DNA from 3 places in the Bacillus seohaeanensis genome. Region 3 is predicted to be linked to each of the others. Evidence: riboswitches for the same ligand, from Rfam matches in the RefSeq annotation. Region 3 holds a riboswitch; each other region holds the start of a gene.
What was found. Region 3 has a riboswitch for thiamine pyrophosphate ahead of thiW (energy coupling factor transporter S component ThiW). Riboswitches for the same ligand answer to the same signal wherever they lie in the genome.
Positions count from the first base shown of each region.

Region 1: another riboswitch for thiamine pyrophosphate. It lies ahead of thiT (energy-coupled thiamine transporter ThiT); the one in region 3 lies ahead of thiW (energy coupling factor transporter S component ThiW).
Region 2: another riboswitch for thiamine pyrophosphate. It lies ahead of ACFSUL_RS03350 (LuxE/PaaK family acyltransferase); the one in region 3 lies ahead of thiW (energy coupling factor transporter S component ThiW).

Region 1 covers NZ_JBHUMF010000007.1:43,975-48,413, reverse strand. Annotated here, with positions in the region: gene ACFSUL_RS02945 (aldehyde dehydrogenase family protein) at 1-1,502, opposite strand, end outside; gene ACFSUL_RS02940 (LuxR C-terminal-related transcriptional regulator) at 1,645-2,331, shown strand; gene thiT (energy-coupled thiamine transporter ThiT) at 2,412-3,008, opposite strand; TPP riboswitch at 3,071-3,178, opposite strand; gene ACFSUL_RS02930 (metal-dependent hydrolase) at 3,305-3,931, opposite strand; gene ACFSUL_RS02925 (NAD(P)/FAD-dependent oxidoreductase) at 4,206-4,439, opposite strand, start outside.
Region 2 covers NZ_JBHUMF010000008.1:72,462-76,900, forward strand. Annotated here, with positions in the region: gene ACFSUL_RS03345 (class I adenylate-forming enzyme family protein) at 54-1,703, opposite strand; TPP riboswitch at 1,954-2,059, shown strand; gene ACFSUL_RS03350 (LuxE/PaaK family acyltransferase) at 2,282-3,358, shown strand; gene ACFSUL_RS03355 (acyl-CoA reductase) at 3,355-4,439, shown strand, end outside.
Region 3 covers NZ_JBHUMF010000015.1:180,437-184,875, forward strand. Annotated here, with positions in the region: gene thiM (hydroxyethylthiazole kinase) at 1-592, opposite strand, end outside; gene thiD (bifunctional hydroxymethylpyrimidine kinase/phosphomethylpyrimidine kinase) at 589-1,416, opposite strand; gene thiW (energy coupling factor transporter S component ThiW) at 1,385-1,906, opposite strand; TPP riboswitch at 2,021-2,134, opposite strand; gene ACFSUL_RS06980 (phosphatase PAP2 family protein) at 2,200-2,865, opposite strand; gene ku (non-homologous end joining protein Ku) at 2,927-3,766, opposite strand; gene dapF (diaminopimelate epimerase) at 4,386-4,439, opposite strand, start outside.

The DNA.
Region 1 (4,439 bases), on a different contig from region 3:
TGATACCAATTTCGCTTTTCAAGTTGTGGGACCATGGATGTATGAACATGCTTAAGCTGTGTGTAGGCATCTAATGAATGCTTGCCCATTTCACGACCAATACCGCTCTGTTTATATCCTCCAAAGGGTGCGTCATTCCTTAACATATGCCAATCATTAATCCAAACAACGCCTGCTTTCAACTTTCTCGTCACGTCGTATGCCTTATTAACATCCTTTGTCCACACTCCTGCTGCCAGTCCATAAATCGTATCATTAGCTTGCTTTATTGCCTCGTTTACATCGGAGTAACGGATAACGGATAATACCGGTCCAAAGATTTCCTCTTGGGCAATTTTCATATCATTCGTGACATTAGTGAAAATCGTAGGCTCTATAAAAGAACCACCTTCACAACCGTCTACTGTTATTTCCTTTCCACCACATGCAATTGTAGCCCCTTCTTTTTTTCCAGACTCAATATAAGAAAGGATTGTATCTCGCTGTTGTTTGGATATAACAGGTCCGATTTCCGTTGTAGCATCCAGCGGGTTGCCAAGTTTTAACCTCTTCGACCACTGAACTAGACCTTTCACGACTTTATCGTAAATAGAATCTGGAACAAAAAGACGTGTTCCTGATTCGCAAAGCTGGCCTGAATGCAAAAACACTCCAAATAAACTACCAGGAATGGCTACCTCTAAATCCGCATCTTCAAGAAAGATACTAGGAGATTTGCCACCAAGTTCTAGTGTCGTATTTTTAATCGTTTCAGATGCTAAGCTCATAATTTTTTTACCTACCTCAGTAGATCCTGTAAAAGCCACCTTGTCTACTTCAGGGTGTGTCGTTAAGTATTCCCCTACTTCTTTCCCTGACCCTGTCACAACATTTATTACTCCAGGAGGAACAACTGTAGAAATAATCTCTGCAAGCTTTAATGTTGATAACGGTGTATAGCTTGCTGGCTTAATAACTACTGTATTTCCCATCGCTAAAGCAGGTGCAATCTTCCATGAGGCGATTAACATTGGCATATTCCATGGAGTAATTGCTGCACAAACACCTATTGGTTCGCGCCAAACGAAGTTATGGGAGGGTCCTGGAAATGGAGGAACTGGAAGTGTTTCGGAAAACGGGTAGTCTAAAACAAATTTCGCCATTTGCTGAAACAAGTCAGCCATTTGCAAAATGTCATTGGATGACACGCGACGAACAGTCCCACCAGAGCTTATTACCTCCAAGTAGACAAGTTCTTCTGCGTGAACGGTTATTTTTTGTGCAATTGCATTTAAAATAACTGCTCTATCTTTCGGCTTCATTTCCCGCCATTCCTCATTTTCAAATGCCTCTCTTGCAGCTTTTACTGCCTTATCGACGTCCTCCTTACTTCCCTTTGCTGCTGTTGCAATCACTTCACCTGTTGCTGGGTTAGTAACGTCAAATGTTTGTCCACTTTCTGCTTGTTTCCATTCCCCATTAATAAATAATGGAAAAGACTTCACATCTACATTTGTTGTCATACCTTATCCCCCTCGTAAAAATATCATTCCTAATGATTGAAAATTCCGAAATAAAAAGGTAGAATGAAACTGCTTACATATAAGTCTATTCTAGTAGCTTCCATATTCATACCGCTGAAAATGTAGGGGAGAGATTTGTCGAATGCTTGATACGAAAATCTATGATTATATCGATTCACTGCAAGCAATCAATAATCCATTAGAAAAGCTTGAAAAAATTTTAAAAGGATGTATTGAATTTTTTCCTTTTAAACGCGCCTCAATCTTTGCTTATTCGCCATTAAATTACTATGGGGAAGGAATCATGCAAATTGATCACGGACGTGTCACCTCAATGAGTTACATAAGAGAAGATGTACGGAAAATACCGCCTATTTACTTTTCCTTGAAAAACAACCAGCCTCATCTCATCAAAGTCGATCCAAATGGTCAAAACTTCCCTCTAAGGTATATACAAAAGTTTCAATTATCCTCCTTGTTGATTGTTCCTATTAGCTATAAAAAATCAGTAATCGGTTCTGTTTTAATAGACCATTATAATGAAAATGAATCACTCGAAAAATATGACTCTACGATGCTCTATCACTATTTTCAAGTAGCAGCAGAAGCGCTTTATCCCGCTTCAAGTCCGCAAAAAATCTTAAGTAGACGGGAACGTGAAGTATTGCAAAGGCTATCCTATGGATACAGTTTAAAAGAAATGGCCGATAAAATGGGGATCAGCGAGTATACAGTAAGAGACTATTTAACTTCTGTAAACCGGAAACTTGGTACGAGACATCGAGCAGAAGCAGTTGGAGTAGCCATGCGGAAGGGGCTGATTCGTTAGCGGGGTCCCTATAAAACTATAAGAGGAACTAGATGAATTATCTAGTTCCTCTTATTTATATAATTCCATAGAAAGTTATTCTAAGACGCTTTATTTATCTGATCATTACTACCATCTCTTCGTTGAATTAACCTTGGTGCTGTTGAAATAAGCAACACTAATACGATTGAACATAGTATGGCTGTGCCTAACATTGTTGCTCCATTTGCAAGGAAAGAAAATAGGACCGGGTTCGTCCCCTTAGGTGCGTACTCAGCAAAGAAGATAAATCCTGCAATAAAATGCCAGAAGTACCTCGCAAGACTTCCTACAAATACTGCAACAACACTCCATACAAGTGCTTTTGTTTTCCGATTATTTCGTAATGAGCCTTGAATAATTCGAAAAAACAACCCTGCAAACCCAATAAATGCAAATGCAAGAAAATACTCCATAATCATTTGAACAGGATGAGCAATCCAAGCATCCCCTAACGCAATCTGCAGCAGCCCCCATACAAATCCAGAAACGATACTTGCTTTTACTCCATGCCTAAAAGCAAGTAGGAAGATTGGTACCATTGAAACCGAAATCGAAATACTTGGCGAAAGATTAATTGAAGGAAGGAGATCGAGAATAACGGCAAATGCCGCCATCAAAGCAGCTTCAATTAATCCCACAAGCCCTATTTTTTTCATAAAAAAATCCCCCTTTTTCCAAAACGAAACCAGAAGGGAGTATTAAACAGAGATAGACTAAAATAGCCTATCCTCCACATTCCTACGCTAGTATTAACTAACAGGTTCAAAGGGTCAGAACAGATTCACACCTGTTCACTCTCAGCTAAAAAGCTCCCCTTGTGGCTCGTTTTATGTAATTGTATACAATAATTATTATACATGACTTGGTTAGTATTAGAAAGTAATTACGAAAAGGTTTTGGAATAACCATACTATACGTTATTAATTCTAAAGAGTAATAGCCTCTCTACTCCCTAAAACTCCTTTGAAGAAAATGGTAATAATAATTTCACACCTCGCTTATTCGAAGGCAACACCTTCAAGTCAGCAATCAAGTGCGTAATGTATCCGGCGACACAGGTAATAAAAATCCCTTCAATCCCTGCTGATAGCTCAAATTGATAAGCAATTACTGCGAAAAAGACAACACCAAGAATAGAATGTGTATAACTTCGATGAGAAATTAACGATGCTATTATTATATAAACGCCAAATAATAACAACCAATTTTCAGCTAGTGATAATCCTCCTGCAAAGACTCCTACACCTGTCATTGTCAACATATGCCTCCTCGTAATAAAAGAAGCAATAATAAGTATTCCTGTCCCGGCACCGATGCCTAACCATTTTTCCGACCCCATCCCTTCTAGAAAACTATAAAGTATCACGAGCAATCCGATGAACTGGGCTAGCTTTTTAATAAATTTGTGAGAAGACGTAATCTTATTGCTTAACTTTCCATTCACATCGAGGTCAGGTACCAATCCTGATACTCCCCCCAATGCAACTAATGATAACGTTGCAGCAGGATCAGTTTGAAAGTTATTGGCAACAACAAATCCTGTTGCTGCACCTAATGCCATATGTACTGTTCCGTTCAATGTTTTTCCACCTAATTCTATTATTTATTTAACACTGTTAATGCTATATTAAAATACTATTTTCCTATTTCCAATATGTAATAGTATTCATTTTTATCACCGGATTAACGATGAGTTCCCGATCACTTTTCTTATTTCTGCATCGTTTCTGTTACACCATGGATTGTGATTAATCATCTATCGATGACAACCTAGATGGTTTTCTCCCCCGTATTTTTAGCTAATAAAGTTAGCAAAAAGCTGATTCATCCATGGAATCAGCTTTTACAAGTCATCATTTTTCTAATGCTCCAGCAACATCATAATCACTAGGATCAATTTCTGTTTGTCTTCCCATAGAAAGTTTGGCAAGCTCCGATCCCAAATAAGGACCGACTGTGAGCCCCGAAGCACCAAGACCATTCGCAATAAGTACACCAGAAATGCCAGGAACTACACCAAAAACAGGAAGAAACCCAGGTGTGAACGGACGGAATCCTACTCTCGCTTCGAGCATCGTGCTATCTGC
Region 2 (4,439 bases), on a different contig from region 3:
TCTTTTCAATAAAGCTTATCGCTTCTGGCTGGGCCGCTCCCAACTTTACAGATTTACTTATCCTTTAACAGTTTTCTCAACACTTTACCAGAAGGGGTGGAAGGTAGTTGGTCTATGATTTCTACATATCTAGGATACTTATAAGCGGCCATATGCTCCTTTGACCAACGGATAATATCATTTTCTGTCAGTTTATTAGTCGATGAGTCGTGTAGCACAACAAACGCTTTCACCGTTTCACCACGAATTGGGTCTGGTACGCCAATCACGGCAGACTGCTTGATGGCTGGATGGTTGTTGAGTAATGCTTCGACATCCTCTGGGAATACACTGTAACCTGAGCATTTAATCATTTCTTTTACGCGACCTTGAAAATATAAATAGCCTTCCTCATCTATATAGCCAATATCTCCTGTATATACCCAGCCATTTTTTAATGTTTCAACCGTTGCTTCTTTTCGGTTTAAATAACCTTTAAAAACGCCAGGACTTTTAATTACAATTTCACCGGATTTCCCTGGTGGTTGATTTTGCCCTGTTTCGGGATGTACAATTCGAAGCTTTGTGTTATAAATTGGTATTCCGCACGATCCAAATTTAATTTTCTCTTTGGGCATGAACGTGTCACATGTATGGGTTTCACTCAGTCCATAGGCTGCTTCATAGAGAACACAGCCCTTTGTAACCTCTTTCCACTTAGCGGCCAATTCTGCGGTAACTTGTAATCCAAAACTTGTTGCTAAATTATTTTTTAACGAAGATAAGTTTCTTTCCGAAATATTAGGTAATTGAAGAATGGCACCATTCATCGGAGCGATACTGTACCATGCTGTAATTTTATATTGTTCAATCGCGTCTACTGTCGCAATGGGATCGAATCGAGTAAACAACACACAAGGAATCCCTGTATATACAGGGGTATTGACCCCCATAACCATTCCAGCGATATGACTTAGTGGTGCACTAGCCATTATCCGGTCCTGACTTCCTATTCCATTTGCCTGAGCAGAAGCAGCGGTCTTAAACAGGGCGTTCCCATATGTAAGCTGGGCACCTTTAGGTCTTCCGGTCGTTCCTGATGTAAAGACCATAAGTCCAATATCGTTCCATAAATCAATATCTGTGTGTTCCTGTTGCGGAGTTTCGTTTTTTATAATAGTGAGAAGATCATCGGTATCAGAAAGTGTAAGCTTTTGAAGTGATAGTTCTGGACAAATGGGTAGTGTAGGTTCTTCTAGGAGGAAATCTTGGTAGTTTGTTGTAACAATGAAGGAGAGGGAATCACTTGTTGCTTTCATTAGTTCGTCGTAGCCGTCATCGCTGGCGACAATTCCAATGATTGGAGCTTCTTTTAGAAAATAAGATAATTCGTCAGCTTTATACATCGGGTTAAGCGGGACGACGACACCACCTAATTGTTGAATGGCAAAGTGTGTAATGATATATTGGGGACAATTTTGCATATAGATAGCAACGCAGCTTCCTTTTTTAACCCCTTTTTTGTGTAAATAACTGGATAACCGCTGAACATTATCTAAAAGCTCTTCCCAAGTTATTTCTGTTCCATAATAAATATACGCTGTGTCATTTTTACGATGTTGTCCATAATAAAGCAAGTATTCATATAATGTTTTTTCACCGTGTAAATAGTTCAACTTTGTTGGCAAGCTTGCAGGCCAATAAGGACGGAGTTTTTCAACCATTTTTATACCTCCAATTGTTTAGAAAAAATCCAAATGAAAATGTTCTAATTGATTAATAGTTTAGTGAAGAATTAAAAATGGAAAAATACATAACAACCTCCCGGATTTATTATTGAATATTCTGTAAATAACCCTCATTCTAGTATACTTGTAATTAAATGTTCATTCAAGTCCTCTACAATTATTTTGTCATTACCCGTTTACATCTCCAAGTTTTATGTTAAAATTCAAAATATAACCAATTAAATAAAGTTGTCACTAGGGGAGCCTTTTAAAGGCTGAGATTAAAGTATACTTTAAGACCCTTTGAACCTGATCTGGTTGATACCAGCGTAGGGAAGTGGAATGATAATGGTATTTTTTCAATTGTTATCTATATAAAAACCACTTTCTTACATCATGTAGGGAAGTGGTTTTTTGTTTAGTTACAGTACCTAAAGTCCCGAAATCTTTTCTGAAAATAGTTGAGGTAAAGAACATCCTCTATAGTTTTCCTAGAAAAGCTATCGTCTTTAGTCGAACCACTTCCATTAAAGTTATAGAAATAGGTTTAATAGGCAACGGAAAGGAGGCTTTACATGGAATATGAAATGCTAAAGGAAGAAGTAATGGATTTTATTGAGGACAATAGAGAAAAAGAGAATGCGGAATTTTTCCAAATGGCTTCAAAGGTATTTGCGTTTCAATATAAATCAAATTCTACTTATAGAAAATATTGTCGCAATAAACGGGTATCGCCGAGAACAATTAAGCAGCTACAGGATATTCCTGTTGTGCCAATACAAGCGTTTAAAGAGGTAGATCTAGCATGTTTTCGAGTAGAGGAAGCAGAAGCTGTTTTTATGACGAGTGGGACGACGAATCTAGAGAAAAGAGGAAAAAACATTCATAAGTCTTTACATATATGGAGACGGTCAATGCTGTGTAATTTTCAGCAAGGAATGATGGCCGGAAAGAGAAACATGCGAATGATTGTTTTATTTCCGAATATAAAAGAAATGCCAAATTCTTCTTTGGCAACGTATTTGGACCTTGCTGTAGAACATTTTGGTACAGAGGACAGTGAATATGTTGTCAGTCAAAATAAATTTGATATCCCTCGTTTTCTTGAGATAGTGAGAAAAGCAGAAAAGAAAGGGGAAGCCCTGTTTATTTTGGGAGCTACATTTTCATTTATTCAGTTTATTGATTATTGTCATGAGAACCGAATTTCGTGCGAGCTTCCATCAGAGAGTATTGTTATGCATACGGGCGGTTCAAAAGGAAAGACTCGAGAAATGGGGGTCGAGGAGTTTACAACGGAAATCTGTACCTTATTTAACCTTTCCAAAACTCAATGCAGAAATATGTATGGTATGACTGAACTCAGCTCGCAATTTTATAATTTTGAGAAAGCGTCCGATTTTATCCCACCTCATTGGGTGAAAACATTCGTCATCGATCCTGAAACACTACAACCTGTTAATAAAGGAGATAAAGGGCTTCTTGTTCATTATGACCTTGCAAATGTTCATTCCGTATTTGGAATCCTTACAGAGGATGTTGGGATAGAAACAGATGAAGGTTTTCGTTTATTAGGCCGAATGGAAGGGGCAGAGGCAAAAGGATGTTCATTAGCAGTGGAAGAATTGACGACAGTGGGTAAAAGTAGATGAAAACAAGCATTCAACAGCTGGATTGTTACTTTATCCCAAGTGAAATAAATGCCAAAAGCGAAAAATTGGTCTTTCATAATAACAACTCTTCTATTCAACTCAATGTTCCTAAACTAGAAGTGAATGACTTACAAAAGATTATCAAAGTAATTAGACAGAATCGGGATCGTTATGTTAAAAAACTTTCTACAAATGATATTATTTCGATTATAGACCGTGCGATTGAGCTTTGGCTTGACCCAAACTTTATCTATCGAAGGCTAGCAGAGGAGTATCTACCAATCATAACCGGATATGATGGGGAAATGATTCATTTGTTTTTATCAAAGTATTTAAGAAACTTCCGAAAAGAGAAGTTACAAAGAATGATAGAGGAAGATTTTCCAAACCCATTTGTATTAGACGAGTTTCGACCAAGGAGGGCGGGGGGGTTATATAGAGCATATGGGCCAAAAATGATTACTCACTTTTTTTCTGGGAATGTTCCGGGCCTTCCGCTATACAGCCTGGTTGCGGGAATGCTAGTAAAGTCTGCCACGCTTGGAAAGGTTTCGTCGTCCGAGCCGTTGTTTCCAGTACTTTTTACGAAAACGATTGAAATGGTAGACCCCGATTTTGCAAAAACGATGGCAATTGTATGGTGGAAAGGTGGAGATGAATTGCTTGAAAATAAAGCTTTTACTCAAACAGAAGCCGTTATTGCCTATGGTAGTGATCGATCCATTCAGGCGATAGAGCAAAGAATACCATCAAACGTTAATTTTTATCCTCATGGACATAAGATAAGCTTTGGCGTAATAACAAAGGAAGCGTTAACGAGAACGTTAGGGAGAGAAACAGCAAGAAGAGCGGCACATGATGCATCATGGTTTGATCAGCAAGGATGTTTGTCCCCGCATGTTTTCTTTGTCGAACGGAAGGGGGATTATTCTCCGAAAGAATTTATGGGAATGTTAGCAAATGAAATGAGAAACGTTGAGACTAAAATGCCTAGGGCAAAGCTGTCATCAAGGGAGAATAATTTACTAATACAGGAGCGATCGAAAGCTGAGTTTCAATCGTTTACGAATACAAAGGTAGC
Region 3 (4,439 bases):
TACAACCTGTTCCCGTAACAGATTGCAACAATGAAGAGCCATTTTCAACATGAAAAACACTAGTACCATCTGAAATAACATCTTGTTTTCCGGATATGACGACAATCGATTTCCACTGTTTTGCTGCCTGTTTTGCTAGCTCACTAGGGAAGATGGAAACCGTCCCTGCATCAACTCCTTTTGTTTTTGCTTTTACATCTAAAAGGGAAGCAATCTCCGAAATATTACCTCTTACAATGGAAATGTTTATGAGCTGAAGGAGGCTTTTTGCCTTTTCTGTTCGAAAAGCAGTAGCCCCTACACCTACCGGATCAAGGATAACAGGTATCCCTTTGTCGTTCGCTGCCCTCCCAGCTTTAATCATTGCAGAGAAAATATTCTCGTTTAACGTACCGATATTTAACACAAGTGCATCGGCAAGCAATGTCATATTCCCCGATTCCTCCGGAGCACTTGCCATTACAGGCGAAGCGCCCGCTGCTAGCGTTACATTCGCACAATCATTTATCGTTACGGTATTCGTAATATGGTGTATTAACGATTTCTTTTCGCGGGTAGTTTTTAATAAATCCATCGCACGCTCTTTCATCATTTGGCTTCTTTCTCCCTTCGCTCCATAGTGACTCCTGCATCCTTATATAATGAATGAAAATGATGTGTCGGGCCATGGCCTTTTCCAATTTCAAGGCTTTCTTTAATTGCACCTGTTATATACTGTTTTGCAAGTTTGATAGAGTCTAGCAACTCTTCTTCTCTCGCTAAATTAGCGGCAATTGCTGACGACAACGTACAACCAGTACCGTGTGTGTTTTTCGTTATTATTCTCTCGCCTTTTAACCATGTAAATTCCCTTCCATTGTAGAACACATCATCTGGATTTCCGTTGAAATGGCCACCTTTCAGAAGAACGGACTCGCTGCCTCTAGCCTGTAATTGTTCACATAGCAATTCCATATCTTCGTGGCTTTCCACTATATTTCCTGTAAGTGTTTCAGCTTCAGGAATATTCGGAGTTAAAACAGTTGCAAGTGGCAGCAGCCTTTCTGTCAAAAGAGAAATTGCCCTTTCTTCAAGTAGGGAGTGACCTCCTTTTGAAATCATAACTGGATCCATTACAATATTTTTTGGACGATAATATTCTAGTCGGTTTGCAACAACTTTGATGATATCTGGATTGGAGAGCATTCCTATTTTCACAGCATGTATTGGCATATCTTCAAAGAGTACATCGATTTGAGCTCCGACGATTCCTGGGTCTATTGACTGGACGGATCTCACCTCTTGTGTATTTTGAGCAGTAACAGCCGTTATAACAGACATTCCATAAACTCCGAGAGCTGAAAATGTTTTCAAATCCGCTTGAATTCCTGCACCACCTCCTGAATCAGAACCTGCGATCGTTAGAGCTGTTCTCATATAAAACCCCTCCTAAATAATTTGTTTTTATAAATGCTTTCAATAAAAACCAACCTAAAATCGAACCTACGATAGAACTAACAAGAAAGCTCGGAATAAAACCGAATAGAGCGGCATCTTGACCAAGAAACAAACGGACTACCGGGTAGCACGCCATCGCTCCAATAATGCCTGTTCCCATTACTTCCCCTATCACAGCACCGACAAGCTTTTTGGTTTTCATATACAAAACACCGGCAAGGAATGCACCTATGATGCTTCCAGGAAATGCAAGTAGAGAACCCGTTCCAAGCAGATTTCGAATCGTCGAAGTTAATAATGCTTGCACAACTGCATAATAAGGACCAAGCAGAGCGACAGATAATACATTCAAAAAATGCTGTATTGGGAAAACCTTTGCGAAACCGGTCGGAATATACACAAGGTGGCTTGTAATCACCCCAACACTTACTAAAAGGGCAGTCGTTGTCATCTTTTTAGTTTTATTCAATAAAAAAATCCCCCTTAAGCTTCTACACTAAGGGGGAAAACATTCAATCCACTATCAGGTTTGCGAATATATAAAAAGGTGCAAACCTGATAGAAGTTTGCGCCAAAATTTATTTTCCGATAAACGCCACTTCCCTACGCTGGTACTATCCAGATCAGGTTATGAGGGTTCAAGACATATCGGGTCTTTCTCTCAGTCGGCCATTTTCCGACACCCCTAGTGCAGATTGCATATGTAATTTTCATTGTGAGTATACCATAATGAAGATAATTTAAAAAGCCCCTATTAGAATATTACGAATGTTTTTTCCACCTTCTTTTATTGTAAAAATGAATATAAAAAGCAATGCAAAAAGTTAACCACGCTCCTCCAGCTGTAAACCCACCAATAATATCACTTGCATAGTGAACATGTAGGTAGACCCTGCTTAATCCAATAAAAAGAACGAGAAGTCCTCCAGTAATAGCACTAATCCATTTTAAATACCGATAATCAAAAGCCCTAAATAAAATAAATGCAATCGAACCGTATAAAATGAAGGAACCCATTGAATGTCCACTAGGGAAACTATAACCACTCTGTTCAATTAATGCTTCCATATCCGGACGCTCCCGCTTAAAAAGCCATTTTAAAACCCAGTTAAAACCACCTCCAACACTGGTAGTTAGGGCAAGAAAAAGCGCTAATGAATACTTTTTATATAAAAGTAATAAAATGATGACTAACAGTGTAAATAACACTATCCACTGTACACCACCAAGATAGGTTATTACTTTCATTACCGCTGTCAACCGATCTGATACGAGTGATTGAATAAATGTAAAGACCGCATCATCAAAATGCTTTATTTCATCTTCCTGCAATTCATCTACTATATTCACAAATGCTAGTATAAATAGTACAAACACAACAAGGGATATAAATAAAAATATCCCATGTTTAAATTTTTGCTCTTTCATTATTTCTTCCCTTTCTTTAATCTCCCATTTATGACACATTCCGCTTTTTGAACTACTACATCTATTGGGCTTTTTTGGTTTTGGCAGTTGTTTTCCTCTTTTTTGTTGCCGTTTTCTTTGGCTTTTTTGGTTTTATGGAATCAATAGAGGCTTGCAATGCAGCCATAAGGTCCGTAACATTTTCTTGCGGTACATTTTCCCTAGCATTCACTACTTCTTCTCCCGTCTGTTTTGCTTGAATCAGTTCTTCAAGTCTTTCACGGTATTCATCATAGTAATTGTCTGGTTCAAATTTCGCAGTAAGTTGATCAATAAGGAGCATTGCTGTATCCAATTCCTCTTTAGGTACTTCATCTTCTCTAGGTACATTCGGCACATCACGAGTTCCCCGTACTTCATCAGGAAAATGAATTGTTTCCATTATTAATGTGTTTTCATACACTCTTATTACCGCAAGCTGTTCTTTTGAGCGTATAATAATTTTAGCAATCCCTATTTTCCCTGAATTAAGCAATGCTTTGCGAAGTAAACTGTATGCTTTTTCCCCACCGCCATTTGGTGAAATAAAATAACTACGGTTATAAAAGATAGGGTCAATCTCTTCTATTTGTATAAAATTTAAAATCTCAACAGCCTTTTCTTCATTTACCTCTTTTAATTCATTTAACTCCTCATCTTCAAGGATAACAAACTTATCCTTTGTTACTTCATACCCTTTTACAATCTCCTCATGCTCTACCTCAATCTCACAATGAGGACATACTTTTTCGTATTTAATTGGCGTATGACACTCCCTGTGCAAATTGTGAAGCTTTATATCTCTGTCCTCTGTCGCAGCATGTAATTTTATCGGAATGTTTACTAGTCCAAAGCTTATACTTCCTTTCCAAAGCGTGTGCATATGCTCTACCCCCTTTTTTCATCTTTAGTACTAGTGAAGATTTGACTTCCTATTACTAGCATGAGTTAAAAGGTATATAATTCATTCCCTAAAACTTCTGGAAATATTCTAATCAAAAAAGAGCACAATACATAATGGAGCACTACTATCTAATAAAAAAGAGGCTGGGACATAACTAAAGTACTATACCCTAAAGACGAACAATGTCAGGTTAAATTATTTAGTAATCGCTGTTAAACACCGCTGTTGATTTCCGTGTCAAGACTTCGCTTTCCGCGGGCGGTCGGTGAGCCTCCGGGAAAAGCGGAAGCGGCTTGATCAGCTCGTGAAGAAAATAGGAAAATCCCCTAAAGGCGTCCTTTGCCTTTTGGGGATTTTGTCTTTTTCACAGCGAGCTAGCCGCTGGAGCTAGACATGCGCTGCGCTCTTGCGAGGTCTCACCTGTTCCGCTTTTCCCGCAGGAGTCTTCGTCTTGCACTCCAATCAACAGCTAGAACAAGTTTAAAAGAACAACACGTTTTATGAAGACTTTAAAAAAATCCGAACTAATTCAAATGAAAGAATTAGTTCGGATTTTTTATTCACCTAGAACACATTTGTCCAGCCTCTTGTGCGTTATCTATGCACTTAAAAACACTTTTCTTTCCACCACTTTTTGAGCATGATCTTTTAG